One region of the Promicromonospora sp. NPDC050262 genome, then DNA from elsewhere that is predicted to be linked to it. Evidence: riboswitches for the same ligand, from Rfam matches in the RefSeq annotation. Region 1 holds a riboswitch; each other region holds the start of a gene.
What was found. A riboswitch is a leader RNA that binds a small molecule or an ion and turns the genes downstream of it on or off. The one in region 1 is predicted to bind thiamine pyrophosphate.
Positions count from the first base shown of each region.

Region 2: linked by a shared signal. The riboswitch ahead of AB0I29_RS16940 (thiamine-binding protein) and the one ahead of thiM (hydroxyethylthiazole kinase) in region 1 are both predicted to bind thiamine pyrophosphate.
Region 3: linked by a shared signal. The riboswitch ahead of AB0I29_RS19095 (TenA family protein) and the one ahead of thiM (hydroxyethylthiazole kinase) in region 1 are both predicted to bind thiamine pyrophosphate.
Region 4: linked by a shared signal. The riboswitch ahead of AB0I29_RS11025 (thiamine ABC transporter substrate-binding protein) and the one ahead of thiM (hydroxyethylthiazole kinase) in region 1 are both predicted to bind thiamine pyrophosphate.

Region 1 covers NZ_JBFAKX010000012.1:134,198-141,734, reverse strand. Annotated here, with positions in the region: gene AB0I29_RS18670 (RyR domain-containing protein) at 1-1,750, shown strand, start outside; gene dxr (1-deoxy-D-xylulose-5-phosphate reductoisomerase) at 1,788-2,957, shown strand; gene thiD (bifunctional hydroxymethylpyrimidine kinase/phosphomethylpyrimidine kinase) at 3,071-3,937, opposite strand; gene thiE (thiamine phosphate synthase) at 4,060-4,764, opposite strand; gene thiM (hydroxyethylthiazole kinase) at 4,761-5,600, opposite strand; TPP riboswitch at 5,590-5,687, opposite strand; gene AB0I29_RS18645 (TetR/AcrR family transcriptional regulator) at 5,738-6,322, opposite strand; gene AB0I29_RS18640 (aldo/keto reductase) at 6,447-7,478, shown strand; gene AB0I29_RS18635 (SDR family NAD(P)-dependent oxidoreductase) at 7,513-7,537, shown strand, end outside.
Region 2 covers NZ_JBFAKX010000010.1:221,886-229,422, reverse strand. Annotated here, with positions in the region: gene AB0I29_RS16970 (amino acid ABC transporter ATP-binding protein) at 1-220, shown strand, start outside; gene AB0I29_RS16965 (MFS transporter) at 325-1,512, opposite strand; gene AB0I29_RS16960 (ArsR family transcriptional regulator) at 1,584-1,889, shown strand; gene AB0I29_RS16955 (ABC transporter ATP-binding protein) at 1,909-2,676, opposite strand; gene AB0I29_RS16950 (ABC transporter substrate-binding protein) at 2,673-3,737, opposite strand; gene AB0I29_RS16945 (ABC transporter permease) at 3,734-4,591, opposite strand; gene AB0I29_RS16940 (thiamine-binding protein) at 4,588-4,881, opposite strand; TPP riboswitch at 4,992-5,094, opposite strand; gene AB0I29_RS16935 (Gfo/Idh/MocA family oxidoreductase) at 5,229-6,209, opposite strand; gene AB0I29_RS16930 (immune inhibitor A domain-containing protein) at 6,298-7,537, opposite strand, start outside.
Region 3 covers NZ_JBFAKX010000013.1:33,297-40,833, reverse strand. Annotated here, with positions in the region: gene AB0I29_RS19105 (glycoside hydrolase family 15 protein) at 1-1,577, shown strand, start outside; gene AB0I29_RS19100 (LLM class F420-dependent oxidoreductase) at 1,523-2,302, opposite strand; TPP riboswitch at 2,367-2,459, shown strand; gene AB0I29_RS19095 (TenA family protein) at 2,451-3,221, shown strand; gene AB0I29_RS19090 (SRPBCC family protein) at 3,314-3,745, shown strand; gene AB0I29_RS19085 (methyltransferase domain-containing protein) at 3,729-4,505, opposite strand; gene AB0I29_RS19080 (family 43 glycosylhydrolase) at 4,575-5,984, opposite strand; gene AB0I29_RS19075 (quinone oxidoreductase) at 6,394-7,377, opposite strand; gene AB0I29_RS19070 (NAGSA dehydrogenase family protein) at 7,480-7,537, shown strand, end outside.
Region 4 covers NZ_JBFAKX010000006.1:1,211-8,747, reverse strand. Annotated here, with positions in the region: gene AB0I29_RS11040 (response regulator transcription factor) at 1-177, shown strand, start outside; gene AB0I29_RS11035 (ABC transporter ATP-binding protein) at 188-916, opposite strand; gene AB0I29_RS11030 (iron ABC transporter permease) at 916-2,607, opposite strand; gene AB0I29_RS11025 (thiamine ABC transporter substrate-binding protein) at 2,664-3,737, opposite strand; TPP riboswitch at 3,733-3,838, opposite strand; gene AB0I29_RS11020 (DUF4235 domain-containing protein) at 3,876-4,157, shown strand; gene moaC (cyclic pyranopterin monophosphate synthase MoaC) at 4,178-4,648, shown strand; gene AB0I29_RS11010 (MoaD/ThiS family protein) at 4,645-4,884, shown strand; gene AB0I29_RS11005 (MogA/MoaB family molybdenum cofactor biosynthesis protein) at 4,933-5,448, opposite strand; gene AB0I29_RS11000 (sulfite exporter TauE/SafE family protein) at 5,445-6,359, opposite strand; gene AB0I29_RS10995 (Rrf2 family transcriptional regulator) at 6,564-7,022, opposite strand; gene AB0I29_RS10990 (AGE family epimerase/isomerase) at 7,094-7,537, opposite strand, start outside.

The DNA of each region.
Region 1 (7,537 bases):
CGTGCGCCGGTCCTGGGTCCGCGCCGGCTTCACGGCGCTGTTCGGCGTCGCGTTCGGCCTGGGCCTGTGGGGCTTCTGGCTCTACCGCACCTCGCCCGACTTCGAGTGGGGCACCAGCGCCTGGGACCTCGTCTACTACTCCGTCCAGCTCTTCGTGCTCGGCGCCGAGGCCACGAACCAGGGCGGCGACCTGCCCTGGCAGCTCCAGGCCGCCCGCTTCCTCGCCCCGGTCGCCACCGGCTACGCCGTCTTCGAGGCGGTGCGGTCGCTGTTCGCCGACCAGTTCGTGCTCATGCGCACCCGCCGGATGCGGGGGCACGCGATCGTCGTCGGCCGCACACCCGTGGCGGACCTCATCGCCGAGGCGCTCGCGGCCCGCGGCGCCGTCGTCGCCCGCACCGCGACCGGCGACGCCGAGTCCCTGCGCAACGCGGGCATGTCCGGCGCCGCCGTCCTCTACGCCTGCGAGGCCGAGGACGACGAGCCCGGCGTCAACGTGCTCACCGTGGCCGTGGCCAACCGCGCGGACCGGGCCGCCGACCTGCCCGGCCTGCGCCTGAACGCCCACGTCAGCGATCCGGAGCTCGCGCTCGCCCTGCAGGCCCGGCACCTGAGCCACCCGCAGCCGGGCGTGGACTTCTTCACGCTGGGCGAGCTCGTCGCCCGCTCCCTGGTCCGGCGCGACCGGGTCCTCGCGCGGGGCGTCGCGCCGCACATCTCCGTCGTCGGGCACGGCACGTTCGGCCGGGCGCTGGTCGTGGCGTTCGCGCGCCTGCGCAGCGTCGAGATCGCCAACGGCGGCGAACCGCTCACCGTGACCCTGGTCGGGCCCGGCGCGTGGGAGGCCGCCGAGGCGCTGCGCGCCCGCTGGCCCAGCGTGCGAGCGGCATGCAGGCTCGTCCCCGTGGACACGTTCGCCGAGGTCCGCGCGGTCGGCAGCCCCCAGCGCGTCTACGTGTGCCACGACGACGACGGTGACGCGCTCCGGGAGGCGCTGCACGACAGCGACCTCTGGCGCGCGAGCGAGGGCGCCGTCGTGCTCCGCCTCAACCGGCTCGCCGGGCTGGGCGGGCTCTTCGGCGCCCACGACGGCGCCATCCTCGACGACCTGGCCGGCCGCCTCGACATCGTCGAGCCCGGGACGCTCCTGCGCCGGGCCACAGCGCCCGGCGCCCTGGTGCACGACGACGTCTACGACCTGATGGCCGTGTCCGCCCACCTCACCTACCTGCGCAACCAGCGCGCCCGCGGTGTGGCGTGGCAGAGCACGCCCGCGATGGTCTCCTGGTCCGAGCTGTCCGAGGACCTGCGGGCCGCCAACCGCGCGCAGGTGCGCGCCATCCCCGACCGGTTGCGGCAGATGGGCTGCACCGTCGTCCCGGCGGGCGACGCCGAGCACGGCCGGATCCCGGAGCCGGTGGTGGACGCACGGGCCGTGGACGAGCACGACCGCTGGATGGCCGAGAAGGTCGCCGCCGGCTGGACCTACGGGCCCGAGCGCGACGACGCCCGCCGCCTGCACCCCGACCTGCGGCCCTGGGCCGACCTCTCCGAGCCCGACCGGGAGAAGGACCGCGCCGCGATCCGCGCCATCCCGGTGATCCTGGCCGACTTCGGCCTGCGGGTGGTCCCGCTCGACGACGACGCCGGCTGGGAGGCCGCGGACGCCCCCGTACCCGACCCGCGGGGCGTGGTCCGGGGCTGGCGGATGTTCGGCCGGGGCCGTGCGGAGCAGCCGGGCGAGGGCTGACGTCGGCCGGGCCTGCCAGGGCTGACAGGATGGGGCCATGCGAAGCGTCACCCTTCTCGGCTCCACCGGTTCCATCGGCACGCAGGCCGTCGACGTCATCGGGCGCAACCCCGACCGGTTCCGTGTCGACGCGCTGTCCGCGGGCGGCTCGGACCTACCCCTGCTCGCCCGGCAGTCGGCCACGCTCGGCGTCCGCGCCGTCGCGGTGGCCGACGCCGCCGCGCGCCCCGCGCTGACCACCCTGCTGAGCGAGGCCGGCGCCGACGGCGTCGAGGTGCTCGCCGGACCCGAGGCCGCCACCGAGCTGGCCGGCCGGGGGAGCGACGTGGTGCTCAACGGCATCACCGGCTCCGTCGGGCTGCGCCCCACCCTCGCCGCGCTGGGCGCCGGCTCGACGCTGGCGCTCGCGAACAAGGAGTCGCTCGTGGTGGGCGGCGCGCTGGTCAAGGCCGCCGTGCGGCACGAGGGCCAGATCGTGCCGGTCGACTCGGAGCACTCCGCGATCGCGCAGTCGCTGCGCTCGGGCACCCCCGCCGAGGTCCGCAAGCTCGTGGTGACCGCGAGCGGCGGGCCGTTCCGCGGCCGCTCGCGGGCCGAGCTGCGCGACGTGACGCCCGCCCAGGCCCTGCGGCACCCCAACTTCGCGATGGGCCGCGTGGTCACCACCAACTCCGCGACCCTGGTCAACAAGGGTCTGGAGGTCATCGAGGCGCACCTGCAGTTCGACCTGCCGTTCAGCGCCATCGACGTGGTGGTGCACCCGCAGCAGATGATCCACTCCATGGTCGAGTTCGTCGACGGCTCCACCATCGCGCAGGCCGGGCCGCCGCGGATGCTCGTGCCGATCGCGCTCGGCCTGTCGTGGCCGGACCGGCTGCCCGACGTCGACGTCGGCATCGACTGGACGCAGGCCGCGAGCTGGGAGTTCCTGCCCCTGGACGACGACGCCTTCCCCGCCGTCCGCCTGGCGCGGCAGGTGGGCGAGGCCGGCGGGACGTACCCCGCCGTCTACAACGCCGCGAACGAGGTGTGCGTGGACGCCTTCCACGACGGCACCATCGGGTTCCTCGACATCGTCGACACCGTGGCCGCCGTGGTGGAGGCGCACGCTTCGACCGAGGCCGGCGACGCGGGGTCGGTCGAGGGCGTGCTCGAGGCCGACGCCTGGGCCCGGGCCCGGGCGGCGGAGATCCTCAAGTCGGCATAGCCGGCCCACCTGGCTGACTCACCGGGTTGGTTTGGCCGAGTCAGTCGGTTGGTCGGACCAGCCGACTGACTCGGCATCCTCCGGCGGGCGAGTCAGTCGGCTGGTCGGGCGAGTCAGATCGCCGGTGCGCGGGTCGCGAAGCCGTGGTCGACCGGGCCGTGACCCTGCCACGAGCCCGACGCCGTCCCCGTTCCGCCCACGACGAGGTCGTCCGCTGCGCGCAGGGCCCCGGTCAGGTACTCCTTGGCGGCCCGGACGGCGGGCTCCCACCCGTCGTGCACGGGGCGCAGGACGGCGCAGGCCGAGCTGAGCGTGCAGCCCGTGCCGTGGGTGTTCCGCGTCGGGATCCGGGGTGCGACCAGGGCGACGACGCCGTCCCCGCCGATGCCGTCCCCGCCCACACCGGGGCCCGCGAGGTGGTCGACGGACTCCGCCGAGTCGAGGTGCCCGCCCTTGACCAGGGCGAACCCCGTGCCGAGCGCCCGCAGCGCCCGCGCCTGGTCGGCCGCCTCGCCGCCGTCCCGGGCCGGCTCGGTGCCCAGCAGCACGGCGGCCTCGGGCAGGTTCGGCGTCACCAGGTCGGCCAGGGGGAGCAGCTCGTCGCGGAGCACCGCCTCGGCGTCGGGCGCGAGCAGCCGGTCGCCCGACGTCGCGACCATCACCGGGTCGAGCACCACGAACGGCGCGCGTCCCGCGGCCCGCAGGTCGCGCAGAACCGCGGCGACCGCCCGGGCGACGGCGGCGTCCGTGGTCATGCCGATCTTGACCGCGTCCACGGCGACGTCGGCGAACAGCGTGTCGAGCTGCGCGCGAACCATGTCGGCGGGCACCGGGTGCACCCGGGTCACCCCGGTCGTGGACTGCGCCGTCAGACCCGTCAGTACCGCGCAGCCGTAGCCGCCGAGCGCCGCGAACGTCTTCAGGTCGGCCTGGATCCCGGCGCCGCCGGACGGGTCCGACCCCGCGATCGTCAGCGCCACGACGGGGTGGCCGGGCGGGCGGACGCGCGGGGCGGCGTCGTCGCGAGCGGCGGCTGCGGCGGGACGCGCCTCGGTGGGGCGGGCGACGTCGGCGACCTGCGCCGCGTCCCGTGCGGGCGCGCTCACGAGGCGCGACCCGTCGTGGCGCGCGAGCGCGCGCCGGAGCGACCCTCGGCCCGCGCCGTCGCCCAGGCCAGCGCGATCTCCCGGGCCGCCCCGGCCGGGTCCGGCCTGCCGCAGACGGCGGAGACGACGGCGCTGCCGGCCGCACCGGCGCCGTGCAGCGCGGCGACGTCGTCCGCCCGCAGCCCGCCGATCGCCACGCACGGCAGCGACGCGGCGGCCGTGACGACGCTCAGCCGCGCGAACCCGATCGCCGGCCGGGCGTCGGTCTTGGTCATGGTGGGCCGCACCGGGCCCACGCCGAGCAGGTCGACGGTGCCGGGCGGCAGCTCGGCGACGGCCCGCGCCTCGTCCGGCGTGCTGACGCTCAGCCCGAGGTGCCGCTCCGGGCCGAGCAGCCGTCGCGCCGAGACGGGGTCGAGGTCACGCTGGCCCACGTGGGCGCCGTCGGCGTCGACCGCGAGCGCCACGTCGACCCGGTCGTCGACCACGAGCGGTACCCCCAGCGGCCGCAGCAGGGCGACCAGGGCGCGTCCGAGGTCCACCAGCTCGCGGGTGGTGGCGCCCGGGTCCCGGAGCTGGACGGCGGTCACGCCGCCGTCGACCGCCGCGCCCACGGTGGCGACGACCCCGGCGGGGCCGCCGCACTGCTGGGTGTCGGTGACGAGGTAGACGGACGGGTCGAGGCGGATCCGGGCGCTCATGCCTCGGCTCGCGCGGGCTCGTGCCCGGCCGCGGTGGCGGGCTCGTCCACGAGGCCGGCGCCGAGACCGACGGCCTCGGCGTCGACGTCGAACACGCGGTCGACCAGCTCGACGGCGAAGCTGCCGGGCGTGGTCGACGTGGTGCGGTCGGCGGCGACACACAGCCAGGCCGTCGCGGCGGTCGCGGCGAGCAGGCGGTCCTCGGTGACGGCGGCGCACGCGGCGACCAGCGCGCCGAGCGAGCACCCGACGCCGGTCACGCGCGTCATCAGGGACGTGCCCGCCTGGACGCGCACCACCCGCTCGCCGTCGGTGATCAGGTCGGACGCGCCGCTGACGGCGATCACGGCGCCGGAGGACCGGGCCAGGCGGAGCGCGACGTCCCGCACGCCGTCGGGCGTGTCGAGGGAGTCGACGCCGCGGCCGCCGGCGCCGCCGGCGAGCGCCTGGATCTCGGACGCGTTGCCGCGGACGACGGCGGGGCCACGCGCGAAGAGCTCGGCCGCGAGACGGGTGCGCAGCGGCAGCGCGCCGATGGCCACGGGGTCGAGCACCCAGGGCACGCCCGCGGCGGTGGCGCCGTCGACGGCGGCGCGCATGCCGTCGGCCTGGCCGCCCTCGACGGTGCCGAGGTTGATCAGCAGGCCGCCGGCGACGCCGGCCAGGACCGGTGCCTCCTCGGGGTCGGCGACCATGGCCGGTGCCGCGCCGGCGGCGAGCAGCACGTTGGCCGTGAAGTTGGTGACCACGACGTTGGTGACGCAGTGCACCAGGGGTGCGGTGGCACGCACCGCGGTGACGACCGACGCGACGGCGTCGGGCAGGACGGAGCCCATGAGGCGTTCCCTTCGCTAGCACTACCTAGATCAGGTTCCACGGGTGCATCTCAGCCGGGCTGCTGCCCGGCGCCCCGCGCCATATGGGTGCCGACCTTATACGCCTGGTGCCGGTGCCCGGAACCGCGGGCGAGTGCTCAGGAGCCGGTCCCGGCCCGGTACTGCAGCCCGTCGACGAGCAGGTCGAGCATGCGCCGGCCGTGGTCCGGCTCCTCGTCCTCCATGGGCAGCGACAGCTTGGACACGGCGTACAGGAGGTCCTGGGGGCTGACGACGTCGCGGACGGCCCCGGCCGCGACGGCGGCGTCGAGCAGCGAGCCGAGGGCGGGGCCGAGCCGCCCGATGAAGTAGGCGGGCAGGGCGTCGAACGCCGGGTCGCCCGAGTGCAGCGCCGAGGCGAGCCCGCGCTTGGTCACGAGGAACTGGGTGTAGCGGTGGAGCCACTTCTCGAGCGCGACGACCGGCGGGTGCTCGGCCGCCAGCGTCGGGGCGGTGTCGGCGGTGGCGTCGACCTCCGCCTGGAACACGGCCTTGACCAGGTCCGACCGCTTGGGGAAGTGGCGGTAGAGCGTGCCGACCCCGACGCCGGCCAGGTCGGCGATCTCCTTGGCGGGTGCGTCGACGCCCGACGTGCCGAAGACCTGCTTGGCGGCGTCGAGCAGCGCGTCGATGTTGCGCTGCGCGTCGCGGCGCAGCGGCCGCTGCTCTGTGTCCTGGATCACTTCGCTCCCGATCTCTTGCTAACCGGAATGGCTTTCCATATAGTTCTGGAAAAGCGTTCCGCTTAGCTCCAGACTACGGCATCGCGGTGACGCCCACCAGACCTCTCGACCCCAGGAGGGCCCCATGCAGTACCGCAGCCTCGGCCGGACCGGCATCAAGGTCAGCCCCTACGCGCTCGGCGCGATGATGTTCGGAGCGATCGGCAACCCCGACCACGACGAGTCGGTCAAGATCATCCACAAGGCCCTCGACGCGGGGATCAACTTCATCGACACGGCCGACGCGTACTCCCGCGGTGAGTCCGAGGAGATCGTGGGCAAGGCGCTCAAGGGCCGCCGCGACGACGTCGTGCTGGCCACCAAGGTGCACCTGCCGATGAGCGACGACCCCAACCACCGCGGCAACTCACGGCGCTGGATCATCGCCGAGGTGGAGAACTCGCTGCGCCGCCTGGGCACCGACCACATCGACCTGTACCAGATCCACCGGCCCGACCCGGACACCGACGTCGAGGACACGCTCGCCGCGCTGACCTACCTGGTCAACTCCGGCAAGGTGCGGGCCATCGGCTCGTCCACGATGCCCGCAGCCGACATCGTCCAGGCACAGTGGGTGGCCGAGCGGCGCGGGCTGGAGCGGTTCCGCACCGAGCAGCCGCCGTACTCGATCCTCAACCGCGGCATCGAGCGCGACGTCCTGCCGGTCGCCCAGCAGTACGGCATGGGCACCCTCGTCTGGAGCCCGCTGGCCGGAGGGATGCTCACCGGCCGGTACCGCAAGGGCCGTGCCAGCGACGCCCACCGGGCCCGGTACGGGTTCGCGCACCTGCAGGACGAGCAGCGCCTCGATGTCGTCGAGCAGCTCATCCCCGTCGCGCAGGACGCCGGGATCCCGCTGAACCACCTCGCGATGGCGTTCGCCATCGCCCACCCCGGTGTCACGTCCGCGATCATCGGCCCGCGCACCATGGAGCACCTCGACAGCGCGCTCGCGGGCGCCGAGGTCAGCCTGAGCGACGAGATCCTCGACCGGATCGACACCATCGTGCCGCCCGGCACCGACATCGGCCGCCTCGACATGGCCTACGACCCGCCGGCCATCCAGCAGCCCACCCTGCGCCGTCGGCCCGCCGAGCAGCGTGCGGCCGCGGCCTGACCCGGCCCCGCTCCACCGTGTGAGAGGAACCGCCATGTCCCATCGCCAGCACCCCCTCG
Region 2 (7,537 bases), on a different contig from region 1:
GGGTGAGGTGCTGACGGTGATGAAGGAGCTCGCCGAGGAGGGCTGGACCATGGTGGTGGTCACCCACGAGCTGCAGTTCGCGCGCCAGGTCGCGTCCCAGGTGCTGTTCCTCGACGGCGGCGTGGTGGTCGAGCGCGGCGCGCCGGCGCAGATCTTCACGAATCCGGCCGAGGAGCGCACCCGCCAGTTCCTCAACCGGGTGCTGCATCCCCTCGACTGACCCATCCCCTTCGAGGCCCGAGTTTCTTCGCTTTGAGGCTGCTCAAAGCGAAGAAACTCAGGCCTCGAAAGGGAGCGGAGGACCGGTCGTGCCCTGTGCGCCGTCTAGGCGAGGGCGACCCGGCGAGGCAGCGCGTAGCCCAGCGCGAAGACGGCGAGCGCGGCCGCGGCCGCCCCGGCGCCGAGCAGGTCCAGCCACGCCGCGCCGAACGGCAGCACCGACGCGCCGACGACGGGCGCGACCGCGATCCCGATGTACATCGCCGTCGAGTACCAGGACAGGGACACCCCGGCGACGGCGGGGTCGACGTCGACCAGGCGGTGCTGGATGGGCACGAGGGCCGTGGCGGTGCCCAGGCCCCAGACCCCGAACAGTACGGCGGTCCCCAGGTACGAGTCCTCCGCCGCGAACAGCGCGCCGAGGGAGACGACGACCACGGCGAGGGCGCCGACCGCGGTGGGCCGCGCCCCGATCCGGTCGGTGAGGGAGCCGCCCAACCAGTTGCCGACGAGCCCGGCGGCGCCGAAGACCAGCAGCAGCGTCGCGAGCGCCGTCCCGCTGCCGCCGGTCACGCCGCGCGTCACGGCCGAGCTGAAGATGTAGACCATGTTGAACGCGGCGGTGAAGAGCAGGGCCGTCATCAGGGCCAGGCCGATCCGGACGTCGCGCAGCACCGCGAACCGGGCGGCGAGGCCGGGCACCGACCCGGTCGGCACGGTGCGGGTGAGCAGCGCGACGACGACAGCGAGCACCGCCGCGAGCGCCGCCAGGATGCCGAGGGCGAGCCGCCAGCTCCCGAGGGCCGCCAGCGCCGTGCCCAGCGGAGAGCCGACGGCGGTCGCGAGCATGAACCCGAGGCCGACGACGCCGAGCGCGCGCCCCCGCTGCTCCGGGGGCACGAGCGTGGGAGCGGCCGCCATCGCGGCGGGCATGAGCGCAGCCCCGCCGAACGCGGCGACGACGCGCCCGGCGGTGAAGACGGTGAGGTCACCGGCAATGGCCGAGAGGGCGATGCCCGCGGCGATGAGGCCCATGCCCGCACCCATCAGCGCGGCGCGGGACGCACGGGCGAACAGCACGGAGACCACCGGCGCGACGACCGCGACGATGATCGCGTACCAGGAGATGGAGTAGCTGACGGAGCTGGTGCTCGCACCGATCCCGTCGGCGATCTGCGGGAGCACGCCCGCGATGACGAAGGCGTTCGTGCCGACCACGAACAGCGCCGCCGCGATCGCCGAGATCCGGAGATAGGCGCCCCGCAGCGAGTATGATTGTTCGATGAACGTCATACCATCGAGCCTACGTGACAGTTCGATGGTTGTCGAACTATTTGGCCGGACCGATGTCGTCGAGGTGAGTCATGGGTGACTATCCCAGCCCGGACATGGCCGAGGTCGAGCTCGTCGACGTGCTCAAGGCCCTCGGCGATCCCGTGCGCCTGCAGATCGTGCACAAGCTGGCCGACGGCGAGCCCAAGCCCAAGACTCTCGACGGCTGGGGCCTGGACCTCACCAAGTCGACCATGTCGCACCACTTCCGCACGCTGCGCGAGGCCGGCCTCACGCGCACGATCGTGCACGGCCGCACGCACGCCATCCAGCTGCGCCGCGACGAGCTCGACGACAAGTTCCCGGGCCTGATCGCCGCCGTGCTCGCCGAGCGGTGACCACCACGCCCGGGCCAGGTCACCGCTGGCGCGGCCGGAGCGGGCGCGGCCGGCCCGGCAGCGGTTCGAGCGCGGCCAGCACCTCGTCCCTGCTCGGGGCGGCGGCGTCCAGCACCACCCGGCCCGGCCGGGGGCCGAGCACCACCACGCGGTCGGCCAGGGCGAGGGCCTCGTCCACGTCGTGCGTCACGAGCACCACGGCTCGCTGCCCGACGCCGGCGGCCCGCTCGCTCTGACGGCCGGCGTCGGCGAGCCCGACCCCCGCCAGCCACTCGTTCATCCGCCGCCGCGTGATCGGGTCCAGGGCGCCGAACGGCTCGTCGAGCAGCAGCACGGGCCGTCCGGCCAGGCAGGTGCGGAGCAGCGCGAGCCGCTGCCGCATCCCGCCCGACAGCTCGTGGGGCCAGGCCCGCTCGAAGCCCGCCAGGCCGAACGTCTCGAACAGCTCGGCGGCGCGCGCCTCGGCATCGGCCCGCGGCACCCGCGCGATCCGGGCGCCGAGCAGCGCGTTGGACCACGCCCGGCGCCACGGCAGCAGCCCGTCCCGCTGCGGCATCCAGGCCGTCGCGGCTCCGCCGTCCGGCAATGTGGGGAGCGTGAGCTCCCCCGAGACCGTCGCGCCCGGCGGCAGCATGCCGCCGAGCGCGCGCAGCAGCGTCGACTTGCCGCACCCCGAGGGCCCGACGACGGCGACGAACTCGCCGTCGGCCACCGCGAGATCCACGCCGCCCAGGGCCAGGACGTCGCCGAACCGGACGCTCAGCCCGGACGCCGAGAGCACGCTCACGGCTGGCCGTCGGCGTCGGCGTCGTCCGCGTCGGTGTCGCCCGCGGAGCCGGCCGCGCCCGGCAGGTAGTCGTCGGTCCAGGCGGCGTCCGTGTCGAACCCGGGTTCGGTCAGCCCCTCCTCCTCGAGGAACCCGACGAACCCGTCCCACACGTCGGCGCGCTGCACGCCCCACTCGCCGGACGCGTACTGCGGGGCGAGCCACCGCGCGCTCGCCCCGACCAGCTCCGGGTCGAGCTCCGGCGCAGCCTCCAGCAGCACCTGCGCCGCCCGGTCGGGGTCGGCAGCGGCCTCCTCGTACCCGCGCGAGAGCGCGGCCAGGAACCCGCGGGCGACGTCCGGCTCCTCGTCGAGCAGTGACCGGGACGTCGCCACGAGCGGCGTGTACCAGTCGGGGATGCAGTCGAGGTGGTCCCGGAACGCGATGGTGTCGACGTCGAGCCCGTCCACCTCGCCCAGCCGGATCGTGTCCCAGGCGTCGAACACCCAGGCGGTGTCGAACTGGTCCTCGGTGAGGCCGATGCGGAAGTCGTCGCTGACGAGCGGCGTGAACTCGACCTGCGCGGGATCGCCGCCGTCGCACTCCACGAGCTTGCTGATCAGGGCCTTCTCGAGGTCGGACTCGTAGGACCCGTACCGCTTGCCCTCCAGGTCCTTGGGCCGCGTGATCCCGTCGTCCGCGAGGCTGATCAGCGACGACGTGTTGTGCTCGATCACGGTCGCGACGGAGACGACGTCGGCACCCGCCGCCCGCGCGGGGACCAGACCCTCCGCCACGGAGTAGGCGAAGTCGGCCTGGCCCGCCGCGACGAGCTGCAGACCCGACGTCTCGCCGGGCTCGACGATCTCGACGTCGAGCCCCTCCTCCTCGAACCAGCCCTCGGCCCGGGCCAGGTACAGGCCGGAGTGGTTGGTGTTGGGCGTCCAGTCGAGCACGACGGTGACCTCGCGCAGGCCGCCGTCGGACGCCGCGTCGGCGGTGCCCGCGGCGGCGCCGCAGCCCGCGAGCGCCAGCGGCGCGATCGCGGCGAGGGCCAGGGCGGGGGTACGGGACAGGTTCATGATTTTCCTCTCTGCCACGGCGTCGCGACGCGCGTGAGCGCGGCGACGAGGGCGAAGAACAGGCCGGACAGGAGAGCGATCAGGACGACGCCCACGAAGATCTGGTCCACGGCGTACGCCTTGCGGGACCGCTGCACGAACACGCCGAGGCCGGACTGCCCGGCGAGGTACTCGGCGACCACGGCCGCGCCCACCGCGTAGGTCGCGGCGACCCGCAGGCCCGCGAGCGCACCGGGGACCGACGCCGGCAGGCGGACCAGCAGGAACTGGTCCAGGCGGGTACCGCCCAGGCCGGCGACCATGTCGGAGTGCTCGGCGTCGACGGCTCGCATCGCCCCCACCGCCGAGACCAGGACGGGGAAGAAGACGGTGAGCGACACCAGGATCACCTTGGGCAGCAGGCCAAAGCCCGCCCAGAGGATCATCAGCGGCGCGAGCACGACGACCGGCACCGTCTGCGTGAGCACGACGAGCGGGTACACCGCGTCGCCGGTCACGCGGGAGGCCGTGACCACGATGCCGAGCAGCAGGCCGGCGACCGCGCCGAGCGCGAGCCCGGCGGCGGCCTCGGTGAGCGTGGTCGCGACGTGCGGGCCGAGCAACGGCGCCACCTCGACGGCGGTGCGCGCCACCTGGGACGGCGCGGGCAGCACGAACTCGGGCACGCCCGCGAGCCGCACCCAGGCCTCCCACACCGTGAGCAGCGCCGCGACGGTCAGCAGCGGAGCGAGGACGCGCCCGGCCCGCCGTCCGACCGGGTGCGGCTCGCGTCCTGCCGGGCGCCGCCATGCCGGACGCTGCCCCACCACCGGGTCCGGCCCGGACCGCCGCCGCGCGACGGCGCGGGTGCTCACGCCCGGAACTTGGTGACGAGGTCCGCGATGGTGGGGCCGGCGTCGTCGGCGCCCTGGCCGACCTTGATGTTGGACTGGACGCCGTCCGCACCGGCGGCGAGCGTCGCCTCGTGGACGGCGCGCAGCAGCGCCCACACCTCGTCGGGGCTGCCCTGGACGAACGTGCCCATGGCGCCCACCTCGTAGGTGAGCCCGGACGCCTCGATGACGGCGATGGCGGCGTCCACGTGCGCGTACTTCGCGTCGGGCGTGCCGCTGGGGCGGGGAGAGACCTGGATCTCGGCGAGCATGTGCGACCTCCGTGCACGGGCATGCCGGAGGTCGCCGGTTCCCGACAGGGGGCGCGCGACCACGCCCCCGCGCAGGGGACGGCCTCGACCGAACGCCCGTGCCGTCAGGCACGTCCTTCCGCTGGCATTACCCAGTTCAAGTGATCGGGTCGACGGCGTCGGGCGTGCTGCCCAGGCCTTCCTCTCAGCCCGGCTACCCCGAGCTCCCCGCGTTGGCGGGGCCACGGTACCGCTGGTCGCGGGAGGTGCGGAAGCCTGCTCACCTTCGAGGCCCGAGTTTCTTCGCTTTCAGGCTGCTGAAAGCGAAGAAACTCGGGCCTCGAAGGTGACCGGGAGGGAGGGTCAGGTCACTCCCCCGGGTACTTGAGGCCGATCTGCTCGCGGATCGTGTCCAGGGTGGCCATGATCGCCACCGTCTCCTCGCGCGGGAGCAGCGGGCTGTCCAGCTCGCCGGCCGCCACCAGACGCTCGGCCTCGGCGGCCTGGAAGTGCATGCCGCGGCCCGTCACCTCGGCGCGGAAGGTCTCGGTCTCGGTGCCCGAGGCGTCGTAGACGTGCACGGTCGACGGGTTGTACCAGGTCGCGTCGATCTCGATGCGGCCCTCGGTACCCAGGATCGAGGCCCGGTTGGGCCCGCGGGTGTCCGACGCCGAGACGGTCGTGGCGACCCGGGCGCCGTCGTACCCGAAGATCGTGGCAACGGTGGCGTCCGCACCCGTCTCCTTGAACGTCGCGTGCGACTGCACCGTGAGCGGCTCGCCGAACAGGTCCCAGGCGAACGAGACCGGGTAGATGCCCAGGTCCAGCAGGGAGCCGCCGCCCAGGGCGAGGTCGTTGATGCGGTGGGCCGGGTCGTCGGGCAGGTCCTGGGTGTGGTCCACCAGCAGGGTGCGCACCTCGCCGAGCGCGCCCGACGCGATGATCTCGCGCACGCGCGCCATGTGCGGCAGGAACCGGGTCCACATGGCCTCCAGGACCACGAGCCCCTTCGACTCCGCCAGGTCCACGACCTCGCGCGCCTCGGCGGCGTTGAGCGTGAACGGCTTCTCGACCAGCACGTGCTTGCCGGCCTCCAGCACGAGCTTGGCGGCCTCCGCGTGCATGGGGTGCGGCGTGGCCACGTAGACGATGTCGACCTCGGGGTCGTTCACGAGGTTCTCGTAGGAGCCGTGCGCCGTCGGGATGCCGAACCGGTCGGCGAACTCGCGGGCCTTCTCCAGGGATCGTGACCCCACCGCCTGCACGGTGAAGCCGTTGTCGTTCAGGTCTGATGTGAAGCTCGCGGCGATCCCGCCGGCCGCCAGGATGCCCCATCGCAGGTGTGTCATGCGTTCGAGCGTAGTGCCCGCAGAACGTGTCAGACGCTCAGGTCCCCCGAGGGACCTGAGCGTCTGACACGTCAGTGGCGGGCGGGGGTCAGTTGACCTGGATGGTCATGTGACCGTTCCTGCTGTCCTCCGTGAGCACCTTGATGGTGGTGCCGGTGCCGCCGACCTTGACCGACTGGCCGGGGTTGGCCGGGTCGTAGTAGGCGAGCGGGTTGGTGTCGTCGAACTTGGACACGGCCTTCTGCTTGCCCAGCCGCAGCGTGGTCAGCGACGTGGCCGACACCTCACGGTGCAGCGACAGCGCGTCCGTCTTCTGCAGGCCGAACGTGGCGTCGAAGGACTGGATGCGGTTGCGGGCGATCGTGCCGTCCGACCACTTCAGCGCCTTGGCACGGGCGTCGACCGGCAGGGCCTGGCCGCCACCCGGGTGCTGCGACACGTTGTTGTCGCCGTACAGGCTGTTCACGTACCAGACCAGCAGGCCGTCCTGGTACGGGTAGTGCTCCACCTTGTTGCTGTTGGTGAAGTTCCAGCCGAAGTTGTACGGGCCCGTCTTCAGCGTGGCGTCGTACCCGCCGTACACGCGGTTCTCGGCCACGTAGTAGTGCTGGTAGGTGACCTCGTACGTGCCGTCGGCGCCCACCGTGGTGAAGCCGTCGGCCGACCAGTCGGCCGCGTCCGTGAAGTCCTCGGTCAGCGCGTCGCCCACGGCGACGTCGTCGACCAGGATGCCGGTCTCGTTGGTGCCGCCGTCGCTGGAGTAGCGGAACCGGACCTGCGCCGTCTGGCCGGCGTAGTCCGCCAGGTCAGCGGTCAGGTCCACCCAGGCGCCGTCCGAGCTGCCGGTGATGCCGGAGCCGGGGTTGGTGCCGTTCGGGTCCTCGTCCGTCGACAGGTTGTTCGGCAGGGCGGTCCAGGTGGAGCCGCCGTCCGTCGAGACCTCGGCGAACGCGTAGTCGAAGTCCACCTCGATGTCGTACTGGACCTTGGCGGTCAGCGAGGCACCGGCCGGCACGGTGAACGACGGCGACGCGATCGTGTTGTTCAGGTCGTTGCCGGTACCGGAGTAGACGAACTCGCCGTCGAACGGCGCGATGCCGAGGTCGACCTGCTCGACGCCGTCCGGCAGGTTCACGATCGCCGCCTGGGCGCGCGTGGTGGCGTGGAACGACGGGCCGAGCTTGATGCGCTCGGTCTCGCCCGGCTCCACCGTCTCGTAGTCGAGCCAGCCCAGGAACAGCTTCTCGGTGGCACCCATGTGGTTCGGCGTGGTGCCGATGGTGCCGTCGCCGTGGCCCATCCACGAGCCGGAGCTCATGAGGTTCCAG
Region 3 (7,537 bases), on a different contig from region 1:
GGGTCCGGGTGATCGACCTGATGCCGCCGCGCGGGGACGAGGCCGACCTGGTCCGGATCGTCGAGGGGGTCAGCGGCAAAGTCGCCATGACCACCGAGCTGCGGCTCCGGTTCGACTACGGGAACATCGTGCCCTGGATCACGCAGGACGGGGACGCGCTGCGCGCCGTGGCGGGCCCGGACTCCGTGCGCATCGACTCGGTGGTCCCGATGGCGCGTGAGGGTGTGAGCGACGGGTCGGTGCTGCGTGCGGAGTTCACCGTGGGGCCGGGTGACCGGGTGCCGTTCGTCCTGAACTATCACGCGTCCCACCTGGAGACCCGGGACCCGGTGGAGCCGTACGCGGCCTTGCGCGACACCGAGGAGTTCTGGCACTCCTGGCTCGAGGGCTGCAGCTACACGGGGCAGTGGCCCGACGCCGTGCACCGCTCGCTGATCACGCTGAAGGCCCTCACCTACGCCCCGACGGGTGCGATCGCGGCGGCGGCCACGACGTCGCTGCCCGAGCAGCTCGGCGGCACCCGCAACTGGGACTACCGGTACTGCTGGCTGCGCGACGCCGGTCTCACGCTGCAGGCCCTGATCGGCACGGGCTTCATCGACGAGGCGCGCGAGTGGCGGGCGTGGCTCCTGCGGGCCGTGGCCGGCGACCCGGCGGACCTGCAGATCATGTACGGGCTCGACGGGCGGCGCCGGCTGCCGGAGTACACGCTCGACTGGCTGCCCGGCTTCGAGGGGTCCGCGCCGGTGCGGATCGGCAACGACGCGGCCGGTCAGCTCCAGATCGACGTGTGGGGCGAGACGCTGGACGCCCTGCACCACGCGCGCGAGGCGGGGCTGGAGCAGGACCAGGACGTGTGGCGGCTGCAGCGGGCCCTGCTGGAGCACCTCGAGGAGCACTGGGACGACCTCGACAACGGGCTCTGGGAGGTGCGCGGTCCGCGCCGCGCGTTCGTGCACTCGCGCGTCATGGCCTGGGCGGGCTTCGACCGGGCCGTCCGCGCCGTCGAGAAGTACGGCCTGGTCGACGAACCCGTCGAGCGCTGGCGCGCCGTGCGCGACCGGATCCACGACGACGTGTGCACCCACGGGTTCGACGCCGAGCGGAACACGTTCACGCAGTTCTACGGCTCGGACGGGCTCGACGCCGCGCTGCTGCTGATCGGCCAGGTCGGCTTCCTGCCCTGGGACGACCCCCGCGTCGTCGGCACCGTGGACGCCGTGCAGCGCGAGCTCGGCCAGGACGGGCTGCTGCGGCGCTACCACAACGAGGCCGACGACCAGGTGGACGGCCTGCCCGGCGCCGAGGCGACGTTCCTGGTGTGCAACTTCTGGCTGGTCGACGCGCTGCACGGCATCGGCCGGGTCGACGAGTCGGTCGCCCTGTTCGAACGGCTGCTCGCCGTGCGCAACGACCTGGGCCTGCTCAGCGAGGAGTACGACCCGGCCACCGGCCGGCACCTCGGCAACACACCCCAGGCGTTCAGCCACCTGGGTCTGGTCAACAGCGCGCTGCGGCTGGGTCAGCCTCGCGAGTCGCGCCAGGCGACCCAGTCCGTGACGGTCGACAGGTCGTAGTCCGGGCCGGTCACCCCGACGGTGAACAGCGTGGCCCCGGCCGCCACGAGGGCCTCGCCCTCCTGAGCGGGCGAGCCCTGCGCCTGCACCGAGCGCTCGACCAGTGCGGCGGTGTCCCGCCCGACGGCGGCACCGTGCTCGTCGAGGATCGCGGACTTGCTCGTCAGGGTCGGCACATCGCCGAACGCGTGCCAGATGTCGGCGTGCTCGGCCACGATCCGCAGCGTCTTGCGCACCCCGCCGCCGCCGATCAGGATCGGGATCTCGCGCGAGGGCGCCGGGTTGCCGGCCGCCAGCCGGGCCTTGATACGCGGCATCGCGTCGGCCAGGCTCGCGATGCGCGAACCCGCCGTGCCGAACTCGTAGCCGAACTGGTCGTAGTCCTTCTCGAACCAGCCGGCGCCCAGGCCCAGGATCAGCCGCCCGCCCGAGATGTGGTCGACCGTGCGCGCCATGTCCGCCAGCAGGTCGGGGTTGCGGTAGCCGATGCCGGTCACGAGCGCGCCGATCTCCACGCGCTCGGTCTGCTCCGCCCACGCGCCGAGCATGGTCCAGCACTCGAAGTGCTTGCCGTCGGGGTTGCCCCGCAGCGGGAAGAAGTGGTCCCAGTTGAAGATGATGTCGACGCCGGCGTCCTCGGCGCGGAGCACCGCGTCACGCAGGGCGGAGTAGTCGGCGTGCTGGGGCTGGAGCTGGACACCGATGCGGATCGGGCGGTCTGTCATGGCGGCAGCCTACGACCGGTCCGATCCGGCAGCCTACGGCCCGCCCGATCCGGTAGCCTCTGCCGCACGTGACACGGGGTGCCCTGCCAGGGCTGAGACCACACCCGTCGAACCTGATCCAGATCATGCTGGCGAAGGGATGTCCATCGTGACTACTTCTGTTGTCCCCGTTTCCACCGAGACCCCGGCCGGCGTCGCCGAGCCGGCCCGCCCCGCCGCCGTCCGCCCCTTCACCGAGGAGGCCTGGGAACGCATCGCGGGCTGGCGCGACGCCGTCGAGCACATGCCGTTCGTCCGGGCGCTCGGGGACGGCTCGCTGCCCGCCGAGTCCTTCGCGTTCTACCTCGCCCAGGACGCTGCCTACCTGCGCGAGTACTCGCGCATCCTGGCGCGGGCCGCGCAGGTGGCGCCCGACCCGGCCGCGCAGGGCTTCCTCGCGCGGTCGTCCGTGACGGCCCTGGAGGTCGAGACGGCGCTGCACCGCGACTGGCTGGGCGCCCACGCCGGGCTGGCGGCCAGCGAGGTCGCCGCGATCGTGCCGTCCCCCGTGACCGCGGCGTACACGGGCCACCTGCACGCCGCGGCGTCGGGCAGCTACGCCGAGACGGTCGCCGCGCTCCTGCCGTGCTTCTGGCTCTACGCGCATGTCGGGAGCGTGCTCGTGGACCTGGCCGGACGCCGCCCCGGCGGCCTGGCGGGGCACCGGTACGGGGCCTGGATCGGCACCTACGGCGACGAGGCCTTCCAGGAGTCGACCCGGCAGGCCCGCCGTCTGGCCGACGACGCGGCCCGCTGGGTCTCCCCGGACGAGCGCGAGCGCATGCTGCGGGCGTTCGAGATCTCGTCGGTGCACGAGTACCTCTTCTTCGAGCAGGGCCTGACCGCCCCGACCTGGCCGACGCCGCCCGTCCGCGCCTGAGGCGTGTCGGTCGGGCGCGAGATCGTGTCCCGAGGTCGAGACTAGGGGGTGACGCCGGCCGCCGGCGTCACCCCTCCAGGACAGGAGCACCGATGCCGAGCTACAGCACCTCCGCCGAGATCGACGCCTCGCCCGAGGCCGTCTGGGCGGTCTTGTCCGACGTCGAGCACATGCCCGACTGGACGTCGTCCATGACGTCGGTCGAGATCATCGACGGGCCCAACCCGCCGGACGTCGGCACGCAGGTGCGGATCGAGCAGCCCAGGCTGCCGCTCGCGATCTGGCTGATGGACGAGTGGGACCCGCCGCGCCACTTCGCGTGGATCAGCGAGGCGCCGGGCCTGACCACGCAGGCGGAGCACCTGGTCGAGCCCCTGCCCGACGGCCGCTCCCGCGTGACGCTCGCGATCACGCAGACCGGCTCCCTGGCCTGGCTGTTCGGCAACCTGGTGCGGGGCCGCACGCGGCGGTACGTCGACACCGAGCTGGCCGGGCTCGAGGCCCGGGTCACCCAGCGGGGCTGACGCCGTCCCGGGTGGCCACCGCGAACACCCGGCGGAACGCCAGCGGCGTGCCGTGCTCGAGCTCGGGGTAGGCCTCCCGGAGCGCCGCGCCGAACTCCTCCTCGAACCTGGCGCGCAGGGCCGGGTCCTTCGCCTCCAGCGCCTGGAGCGTGGGCTGCGCGCCGGTCGCCGAGATCCAGCGCAGCACCGGGTCCGGTCCGTGCAGGACGTGCGTGTAGGTGGTCTCCCACGCGTCGACGGTCCAGCCCGGCCGGGCCAGGAGCTCCAGGTACTCGGCCGGGTCGGCGGTAGCCCGTCGCTCGACGGGCCCGACGACGTCGGCGTACGGCGCGCGGGCGGCGACCTCACGCAGGAGCCGGTGGCTGGGCGCGTCGTGGTTGCCCGGCACCTGGAACGCGAAGGTCTGCGTGGCGCGGTCGGCCAGCGTGGTGAGGAGCTCGCGGTGCCCCGGGACCCACTGGAGCGCCGCGTTGCTGATGACGAGGTCGGCGGTGTGCTCGTCCGTGCTGAGGTCGGCCAGCACGTACTCGGTGCCCGGGTCGGCGGCGCGGGCCCGGTCGATCATGGCGGGGGAGGCGTCCACCCCGGTGACGTGCGCCTCGGGCCAGCGTGCGCGGAGCACGGAGGTGAGATGGCCCGGACCGCACCCGAGGTCGACGATCGTGGCGGGCGTGCCCGGCACCCGGGCGACCAGCTCCGTGAACGGGCGGGACCGCTCGTCCGTGTACTGCAGGTAGGCACCGGGGTTCCAGTCGGCCATCACAACTCCTCGCCGTCGAGTATCTTGATGTCAAGATACATCACGACGGGCCGGGCCGCGGCGTCCGCGCTACGCGACCTCGATGTAGTCCAGCTCCGTGAACGCCGTCCCCTTGCCCAGCCGGACGGTGTTCCAGCCGGCCTGCAGCGTGATGTCCTTGCTGGACTGCTGCCAGTTGTCCCAGCCGGTGATCGGGTAGCTGATGGACCCGGCGGACACCCCGTTGACCGTGACCGTGTGCGACGCCGTCACGGCCGAGCCGTTGGCGTAACCCACGTGCAGCGTGTAGCTGCCGGACGTCGGCACGTAGACCGAGCCGACGTCGACCCAGCTGTCGGCGTGGTCGATGTAGGCGGCGACCTTGCCGTCGGACGCGCCGGCCGCGTTCTCGCGGACCGTGCAGTTGTTCAGGGTGCCGCGCTCGGCCTCGTAGCGCACCCGGCTGCCGCGCACCACCGGGTTCGAGTTCGCCCAGCCGAGGTCGGCGACGTACATGCCGCGGCCGCCCGCGTCCCGGTGGCCGTGGAAGATCAGCTTGTCGCCCCCGGCGTCCCGCAGCACGTCGGCGCCGCCTGGTCCGGACACCGCGCCGTCGAGCGAGTCGGTGGTCATGAGGAACCGGAACGCCTTGGTGTACGGGCCGGTGATCGAGCTGGCCACCGCGTAGTTGGTGCCGTACGAGTTGGTGCTGTACGGGCCCGCCGAGTAGAACAGCACGTACGTGCCGCCCACCTTGGTCACGACCGGCGCCTCGATGATGCCGGCCTCGTCGGCCCGGTCGTTGCGCAGCACCTGGGTGGCGCCGCCCTGGAAGGTGAGGCCGTCCGCGGCCACGCGCTGCACGTGGATCCAGGTGGTGGCGCCGATGGCGTTGCCGTCGTTCTTCCACAGGATGTACCGGGTGCCGTCGGTGTCGACGAAGCTGGACGCGTCGATCGCGCCGCCCGCCTCCAGCGGGCAGATGAGCGGCTCGCTGCCGACGGGCGCGAACGGGCCGCCGGGGGAGTCGGCCAGCGCCGCGCCGATGCACTGCCGCCCGGACGCGGTGTGCCACGCCGTGTAGTAGAGGACGTACTTGCCGTCGGCGCGCTGCGAGACGTCGGGCGCCCAGGTGCGTCCGGTCTTGGCCCACGCGCCGAGGGTCGGCAGGGCGTCGGCGGACTGGAAGGTCCACGGCCCGTCCGGGTCGGGCGCGGTGGCCCAGGGCAGGTTCTTGCCCTGGTTGGTGGCGTACGCGTAGTAGGTGTTCCCGAACTTCGACACGTCGGGGTCGGGGAAGTCGCGGTCGAGCACGAGGCTCGGCCGCACCGTCGTCCGGACGGAGACGTCACCGGCGGGCGCGCCGTCCGCGGGGGCGGCGGCGGTGGCGCCGTCGTCCGCGGGCGCGGCGGCGGCCGAGCTGGTGGTGAGGGCGCCGAGCGCCAGTGCGGCGACGGCGGCCCCGGCGGCCAGGGCGCGGGAGAAGCGAGGAAGTACCACGTTGAACCTCCGAGCTGGAACGAACCGGACGGGTGAATTGTCGCTACCGCGCGGATCGGTGTAAAGGCCTGGGTGCGCGCAGGGGCGAAAAGGATCCAACGTTAAACCGATCCGATGCCCAACTGCCTGCACCGTTCGCCCGGCCCTGTCGGCTCTGTCGGTCCCGGCGGCGTCGGCAGCTTGCGTCGCGAACTCGGCAGTTTGCGTCGCGAGCTCGGTAGTTGGCACTGAGATCGGCACAGGCCTGTGCCGATCTCAGTGCCAACTACCGATGACGGGGGCTATGTGCCGACTCAGCGGCACCTGCCGAATACGATGGCGCGTTGCCGACACCGCGCCGACTGCCGACGCCACGCACAGCGCCGACGTCACGCCACCTGCCAGCAGCACCCCGTACCGCGCCCACCACTCAGGGGACGAGCAGCACCTTGCCCGTCGTGGCCCGGGACTCCAGCGCCTGGTGCGCCTCGCCGGCGTCGGCGAGCGGGTAGGTCGCCCCGATGCGCACGTCCAGGTCGCCCGACGCCGCGGACGACAGCACCTCCGACGTGCGCCACTCCAGCTCCCCGCGCGTGAGGGTGTAGTGCGCGATGGTGGGCCGCGTCAGGAACAGCGAGCCGCCCCGGTTGAGGCGCTGCGGGTCGAACGGCGGCACCTGGCCCGACGACCCGCCGAACAGCACGAGCATGCCGCGGGGGCGCAGCGAGGCGAGCGACGCCTCGAAGGTGGTCCGGCCCACGCCGTCGTACACCACGTGCATGCCCTGGCCGTCGGTCAGCTCGCGCACGAGCGCGGGCAGCTCGGCGGTGATGTCGTCCATCGCGGCGTAGTCGATGGTGTGCGCCGCGCCGGCCGCGGCGGACAGTGCCGCCTTCTCCGGGGTGGAGACCGTGGTCACCACCCGCCCGCCGCGCGCCACGGCGAGCTGGGTCGCCAGCAGGCCCACGCCGCCCGCGCCCGCGTGCAGCAGCACGTCGTGCCCGGGCTGCACCTCGAACGTGGACCGCACCAGGTAGTGCGCGGTGATGCCCTGCAGGGGGAGTGCTGCGGCCGTGGTCAGGTCGAGCCCGGCCGGTACGTGGACGACGCCGGAGGCGTTGACGGCGACGAGCTCCGCGTACGAGCCGGGCCCGTCGTGCCAGGCCACCCGGTCGCCGACGGCGAAACCGGTGACGCCCTCGCCCACCGCCTCCACGGTGCCCGCGCCCTCGGCGCCCACCACGTGCGGGTACTCCATCGGGTACACGCCCGCGCGGCGGTAGGTGTCGATGAAGTTCACGCCCGCGGCCGCGACGCGGAGCAGGAGCTGCCCCGGTCCGGGTGCCGGGTCGGGGAGCTCGGTGTACGACAGGACCTCGGGGCCGCCCGCCTCACGGGCTACGACTGCGCGCATGGGCCGAGCCTACGTCGCGTGCGGCGGGGCCCGAGGGCGGCCCGCCCGGCGTCGTCGGGCACCGGTTTCGCCCCGGCTGCATAACTATGTACACTACCGAATATGTCCAGCAGCCAGCTCATCCGAGTCGCCGTCGCGGGCGCTTCCGGCTACGCGGGCG
Region 4 (7,537 bases), on a different contig from region 1:
CGGGAGCGCGACGTCGCCGTCGAGATCGGGCGGGGCTCGTCCAACGCGGAGATCGGACGACGGCTCTACCTCAGCGTCCCGACCGTGAAGGCGCACGTCTCGAGCGTGCTGGTGAAGCTGGGCGTGGAGAACCGCACCCAGGTGGCGCTGCTCGTCCAGCAGGCCGGCGCGGCCTGAGACTGCCGGGTCAGGCGCGCAGCCCCAGGAACTCCGCCACCCGGTCCGACGCCGGCGCGGTACGCAGCTCCTCCGGCGCGGCCACCTGGAGCAGCCGCCCCCGGTCCATGACCCCGACCCGGTCGGCCACCGCGGAGGCCTCGGCGTGGTCGTGCGTCACGAACACGGCGGTGGTCCCGGTCTCGACGAGCGCGGCCCGCACCTCGCCCGCCAGGCGTTCGCGGAGCTGCCGGTCGAGCGCGGACAGCGGCTCGTCGAGCAGCAGCAGCCGGGGCCGCGGCGCCAGGGCGCGCGCGAGGGCGACCCGCTGCTGCTCCCCGCCGGACAGCGTGGGGACCGCCCGCTGCTCGTACCCGGCGAGGCCCACGAGCTCCAGCAGCTCGGTGACGCGCGCGTCCCGTTCCGGGCGGGTGAGCGGCAGGGTCTCCAGCCCGTAGGCCACGTTGCGCCGCACGTCCCGGTGCGGAAAGAGCTGGCCGTCCTGGAACATCAGCCCGAACCGGCGCCGGTGCACCGGCAGCCGGCCGACGTCGGCGCCGTCGTACAGCACCTGCCCGCCCGCCAGCGGTTCCAGCCCCGCCACGGCGCGCAGCAGGGAGGACTTGCCGCACCCGCTCGGCCCGAGCAGCGCCAGCACCTCGCCTGGCGCCACGGTCAGCGAGACGCCGTCCACCGCCGTCACGCCGGCCGCGCCGGTCCCGTACCGGACCGAGACGTCCCGGATCTCCAGCCCCGCCATCAGAACTCTCCTCCCGCGCGGTCGTCGCGCAGTCGCTCCGCCACCATCATCACGGTCGCGGTCAGCGCGGCGAGCACCACGGACGCCGCGAGCGCCATCCCGTAGTTCTCCGCCCCGGGCCGCCCGATGAGGCGGTAGATCACGACCGGGAGGGTGGCGCCGTCGGGCCGCGCGAGGAACGACGTGGCGCCGAACTCGCCGAGCGACACCGCGAACGCGAACCCGGTGGCCAGTCCGACCGACCGCAGGGCGATCGGCAGGTCCACGGTACGCAGCACGCGCCCCGGGCCGGAGCCCAGCACGGCGGCGACCTCCCGCAGGCTGGGGTCGATCGCCCGGAGCACCGGCAGCACGGTGCGCACGACGAGCGGTACGGCGACGACGGCCTGGGCCACGGGTACGAGCAGCCCGGAGGTGCGCAGGTCCAGGCCGAGCACGGGCTGGTCCATGGTGATCAGGAACCCGAAGCCGACGGTCACCGCGGACACGCCCAGCGGCAGCATGAACAGCCCGTCGAGCGTGCCGATGGCGCGGCGCGCGCCCACGGATCGGGGCCGCCGGGACACGACGAGCGCCACGAGACCGCCCACGACCAGGGCGATCAGGGTGGCGGTCAGCGCGATCCGCAGCGAGGTCGCGGTGGCCTCCCACACGGTCACGACGAGCGCGTTCCGCTCGCCGGTGGTGCCGAGCGCCAGGTAGTTGCCCGGGCCCCAGGACCCGTCCGGCTCCCGGAACGAGCGGACGACCAGCCCGGCGAGCGGCAGCGCGACGAGCCCGGCGACGATCGCGGTGCCCGCGAGGGCCGCGCCCACGTCGGCGGGCGAGCGCCAGGACAGCGGACGTGCCGAGCGCCGCGCGGAGACGAGGTGCAGCGCGGCCTCGCGCCGCCGGCGGGCGCGCGCGGACACGGCCAGGGCCGCGGTGATGACGACGAGCTGCAGGATCGACAGCACGGAGGCGGACCGCAGGTCGAGGAACTGGGTGGTGCGGGTCCAGATCTCGGTCTCGATGGTGCCGTACCGCACGCCGCCGAGCACCAGCACCACCCCGAACGCCGTGGCGCAGAACAGGAACACGACCGACGCGGCCGACGTGATCGCGGGCGCGAGCGACGGCAGCGTGACCGTCCGGAACACGCGGGCCGGACCGGCGCCGAGCGAGGCCGCTGCCTCCTCGGCCCGGGGATCGAGGCGCTCCCAGAGCCCGCCCACGGTGCGCACCACCACGGACACGTTGAAGAAGACGAGCGCGACGACGATCCCGGCGAGCGACTCCTCCAGCCCGAGGAACCCGAGCGCGCCGCTCGGCGCGAACAGTGCGCGGAACGCCACGCCGACCACCACGGCGGGCAGCACGAACGGCACGGTCACCAGCCCGCGCGCCAGGCTGCGCCCGGCGAACGACCGTCGGTACAGGAGGTAGGCGAGCGGCAGGCCGAGCAGCACCGAGAACGCCGTGCCGAGCACGGCCTGGGTGAGCGTGAGCCCCACGAGCCGCCACGTGCGCGGGCGGGTGAGCACCTCGACGAACCCGGTGAGGTCGAGCGCGCCGTCGGGCACGAACCCGCGGACCACGAGCGCCGCCACCGGCCACGCGAAGAAGACCGCGAGGAAGCCGAGGGGGACGGCGACCGCTGCCCCCCAGAGCAGGGGCGCGGGCCGGAGGCCGTGCCCCCTGCTCCCGGTCAGGCTCGGGCTCCGGCTCCACCCGTGGTGGGCTGAGCCTGCGGCTCCGCGCCTCCGGCTCAGCCCACGACTGTCTCGGTCCACCGTTCGATCCACTCGTCGCGGTGCTCGCTCACGTCGGCCGGGTCCACCTCGAACGGGGCGTCGGCCTGGGGCGCGAACTTCTGCCAGTCGGCGGGCAGCTCCACGGCGGCGTCAGCCGGGTACATGTACATCGACTCCGGCAGGGCGGCCTGGACGTCGTGCGTGAGCAGGAAGTCCACCACCGCCCGGGCGCCCTCCGGGTTGTCCGACCCCGCGAGCACGCCCGCGTACTCGACCTGCCGAAAGCACGTCTCCAGCAGCGCACTGGTGGTCGACTCCGAGCCGTCCTCGCTCACCGTGAACGCCGGCGACGTCGCGTAGGACAGCGCGAGCGGCCGCTCGCCGCCCTCGCCCGCCCCGGAGAAGTCGACGTAGTAGGCGTCCTCCCACGAGTCGGCGACCTTGACGCCGTTGTCCACCAGCGAGGCCCAGTAGTCCTCGAACCCGTCCTCGCCGAACGCCCCGATCGTCGCCAGCAGGAACGCGAGGCCCGGGGACGACGTCGCCGGGTTGGTCACCACGAGCAGGTCCTTGTACTGCGGGTCGGCCAGGTCCTCCAGCGTCGTCGGCACGTCGAGGCCCGACTCCTCGAACCAGGCCTCGTCGGCGTTCACGCAGACGTCGCCCTGGTCGACGGGCGTGAGCGCCCCGCCGAGCTGCTCGGCCCCCTCCGGGAGGTCGGCGGGCGTGTACTCCTCGACCACGCCCGCCTCCAGCGCGCGGGAGGCGAACGTGTTGTCGATGCCGAACACGGCGTCCCCGAGCGGGGCGTCCTTGGTCAGCACGAGCTGGTTCACCAGTGTGCCGGCGTCGCCCGCGGCGCTGACCTCGACCGTCGTGCCGGACTCCTGCTCGAACTGGTCGATCAGCTTCTCGTCGAGCGCCCAGGAGTCGTGGGTCACCAGCGTCACGGTCCCCGGGTCGCCCGCGCCGGACGCGTCGTCGCCGGAGCCGGAGCCGCCGGAGCAGCCGGCGAGCAGCAGTGCCGCCGACAGCGCGACCGCGACGGTAGGGATGGTGCCCCCGTGGGCACCGGAAAGACGCGACATCGTTCCTCCGACTTCCTCCGCCGGTGTTACCCGGATCAGGTTCAAGGGTCTGCGGCTCTCCGCACTCTCAGCGCCATCGGGGCGCTCCCCTGTCGTTTCCATGCAGCCTAGTCGGCCCGCGAGGGCTACGGTGTGGAGGTGGCCAAGATTGAGACGGAACAGACACTCGCCGAGAAGGTCGGCACTCTCGCCCTGACGCTCGCGGCCGGCTGGGTCGCGCAGAAGGCCGTCAGCATGATCTGGAAGGGCGTGACGGGCAACGACGCGCCGAACAAGCCGGACGACCCCGAGCTCGACATGGTGCAGGCGACCGTGTTCGCGGCCGTCGCCGCCGGGACCGCGGTGTTCGCCAAGCGGCTCGCCGCGAAGGGCGCGCACCGCGCCGCGGTGCGGATCGCCGCACGGCGCAGCGCCGTGTGAGGGCATGACACCCTGGTGCCGTGAGCTTCACGCACCTCGATGACCGCGGCCAGGCCCGCATGGTCGACGTCACCGCCAAGCAGCCGACCGTCCGCTCGGCGACGGCCTCGGGCCTCGTCCGCTGCGCCCCCGCCGTCGTCCAGGCCCTGCGCGACGGCGCCGTGCCCAAGGGCGACGTGCTGGCCGTGGCCCGCGTCGCGGGCATCGCCGCGGCCAAGAAGACGCCGGACCTGCTGCCGCTGGCCCACGTGATCGGCGTGCACGGCGCGGCGGTGGACCTGGAGGTGACCGACGACGGCGTCGTCGTCACCGCGACCGTCCGCACGGCCGACCGCACCGGCGTCGAGATGGAGGCGCTCACCGCCGTCGCGGTCGCCGGCCTGGCCGTGATCGACATGGTGAAGGGCCTGGACAAGTCGGTCTCGCTCGCGGACGTGCGGCTGGAGCGCAAGACGGGCGGCAAGTCGGGCGACTGGGTGCGTGCCGAGTGATCACGGTCCGCTACTTCGCCGGCGCCCGGGAGGCCGCGGGGCGCACCACCGAACAGCTCGACGGCCCGACGTCGGTCGCCGCCCTCCGCGGTGCCCTCGCCGCCGCCCACCCGGCCCTCGGTGACGTGCTGCCGAAGTGTGCGCTGCTGGTCGCGGGCGCCCGCGCCACGGCGGACGAGGCGACCGTCCCGGACGGCGTCACGGTCGACGTGCTCCCGCCCTTCGCGGGCGGCTGACGCCCGGCCGGCGGGCCGCTGGCGCCTGACGGCACGAACCCGGCGGTGCTACCCCGGCACGGGAGCCGGGTGGTCGCCGCCGTCGAGCTGGGAGCGGACGTGCGGCCAGAGGCCGAGCACCACGTCGAGGCCGTCCCGCACGCCCCCGGACGACCCGGGCAGGTTCACCACGAGCGCCCGCGTCCCGGTCGCGGACCGGGCCACGCCCACCAGCCCTCGCGAGAGCGCCGCGGTGGGGATGCCCGCGCCGGTGCCCCGCTGCCGCACGGCCTCGGCGACGCCCGGTACCTCGTAGTCCAGCACCTCGCGCGTGCCCTCGGGCGTGAGGTCGCGAGGCGTGATCCCCGTGCCCCCGGTGGTCACCACCAGACGAGCGCCGGCGTCGAGCGCGGTCCGCAGCACGTCACGGACCGGCTCGACGCCGTCGGGTACCAGATGGGTGACCAGGTCGGTGAACCCCGCCTCACGCAGGATCCGCGCCGCCGCGGGACCGGAACGGTCCTCGGCCTCGCCGCGGGCACAGCGGTCGGAGACGGTGATCACCGCTACCTGGTCGGACGTCATGCCGACACGCTATCGGCCTCCGGCTTCTCGCTCACGGCGGCCTCCTCGGCCAGGGCCTTGCGGTGCGCCCGCACGGACCAGACGACGGCGGCGGCCCAGCCCAGCCAGATCACCACGTAGATCGGGATCTTGACCGGGTCGGAGGCGGCGATCCAGTCGCTGTTGAGCAGCGTGCGCGAGTTGGTGAGCACGATGACGCCGCCCACGAGCGAGCCCAGGATGCGCGGCGGCACCAGGCGGACCAGCCAGGCCGCGATCGGCGCCGCGATCAGGCCACCGATGAGCAGGGCGAGCACCCAGGTGAAGTCGATGCCCTCGCCGCTGAGGCCGACGAAGAAGCCGACGCTGGCGGCGACCGCCACCAGGAACTCGCTGGTGTCGATCGAGCCGATCACCTTGCGCGGCTCCAGGCGGCCGCTCGCGAGGATCGCGGGCGTGCCGACGGGGCCCCAGCCGCCGCCACCGGTGGCGTCGAAGAAGCCGGCCACCAGGCCGAGCGGAGCAAGGAACCGCTTGCGCAGCGGCTTGTCCGAACGGGTCGGCAGGCCCTGCACCGTGAAGCGCAGCAGCACGTAGAGGCCCAGCAGGAGCAGGATCACCGACATGACCGGTCCGGCGACCTCCGTCGACAGCGACGAGAGGAACGTGGCGCCGGCGAACGCGCCGATCGCGCCGGGGATGCCGATCTTGGCGACGACCTTCCAGTCCACGTTGCCGAAGCGCCAGTGGGAGGCGCCGGACGCAAGGGTCGTACCGATCTCCGCGAGGTGCACGGTCGCCGACGCGGCGGCGGGGTTGGTGCCGATAGCCAGCAGAAGCGTCGTGGAGGTGACGCCGTAGGCCATGCCCAGACTGCCGTCCACCAGCTGCGCGCCGAGGCCGACGAGCGCCAGCAGGATCAGGGTTCTCATGGTCGTGACCTTCCAGGTCCGGGGGGATACGACACAGGGCCATGGCAAAGTGAGGCCCGCGTCAAGGTAACCACCTAACCCGGTCGGAAACAACAAGCATCTCAGAGATCGGATAACGGCGCACGGGAAGGTCGGGTGAAAGTCCCGCGGTCCGTCGGAGTTCAGCCAGACCGGGTGCGGCCGAGCGTCAACGTCCGGTCAGGTTCAGGAGTTCGACCAGGCCGAGTCGCCCTCGGTCAGCGCGCGGACCTCGTCCGGCAGCGCGCCGCTCACGAGGTCCGCGAGGGACACGGCCTCCAGCACCGCGCGCACGTTGGCCCGCAGCGCCACCCACACGTGCAGGAGCGGCGCGGCCGCCCCCTGGAACTCCAGGTCGGACGGCCGGTTGCCGCGGACGAAGACCAGCGGCCCGTCCACGGCACGCACCACGTCGGCGATGGTGATCGAGTCGGCCGGCCGGGCGAGACGGTACCCACCGCCGGCGCCACGGTGGCTGGTGACGAGCCCGTCGCGACGCAGGTCGCTCAGGATCCCCTCCAGGAAGCGGTGCGGGATGTCCTGCGCCCGGGCCAGGGCCTCGGCGCGGACAGGCCCGTCGTGATCGGCCGCCGCCAGCTCGGCGGCGGCACGGACGGCGTAGTCGGCTCGTGCGGAGATCCTCATGGCCCCATTGTCTCCCGCCCGCCGCGCCGACACGCACGACGCCCTGGACGCGCCCCGCCCGCGCGCCGTCGTCAGGCCAGGATCCGGCCCGCCTTCTGGGCCGACGCCGCGAACGACCCCGTGAGCGGGAGCTCCGGCAGGATCACCGCCTGGGCTGCGTGGTAGACGTCGGGCTTGCCCACCCAGGTGAGCCCGGACGGGCGGTTCTCGGTGTCGAGCTCGTGGTGCCACGACCCGTGCTCGGCGTCGACGAGGTGCTCTCGGATCCAGGCCCACCACTCGCGCTCGAGCTCGGCGTAGCGCTCGTCCCCGGTGACGCGCGCCAGCACGTTCGCCGTGGCGGTACCCTCGGCCGCCACCCAGTGGAAGCGCCGGGGCTCGACGGGCGTGCCGGCCCAGTCCGTCGTGTAGACGAACCCGCCTCCGCCCTCGCCGTCCCAGCCGTCCGTCACCGCACGGTCGAAGAGCGCGGCGGCGGCCGCGGTCCGGCGGCCGGGTGTACCCGCCTCGGCGTC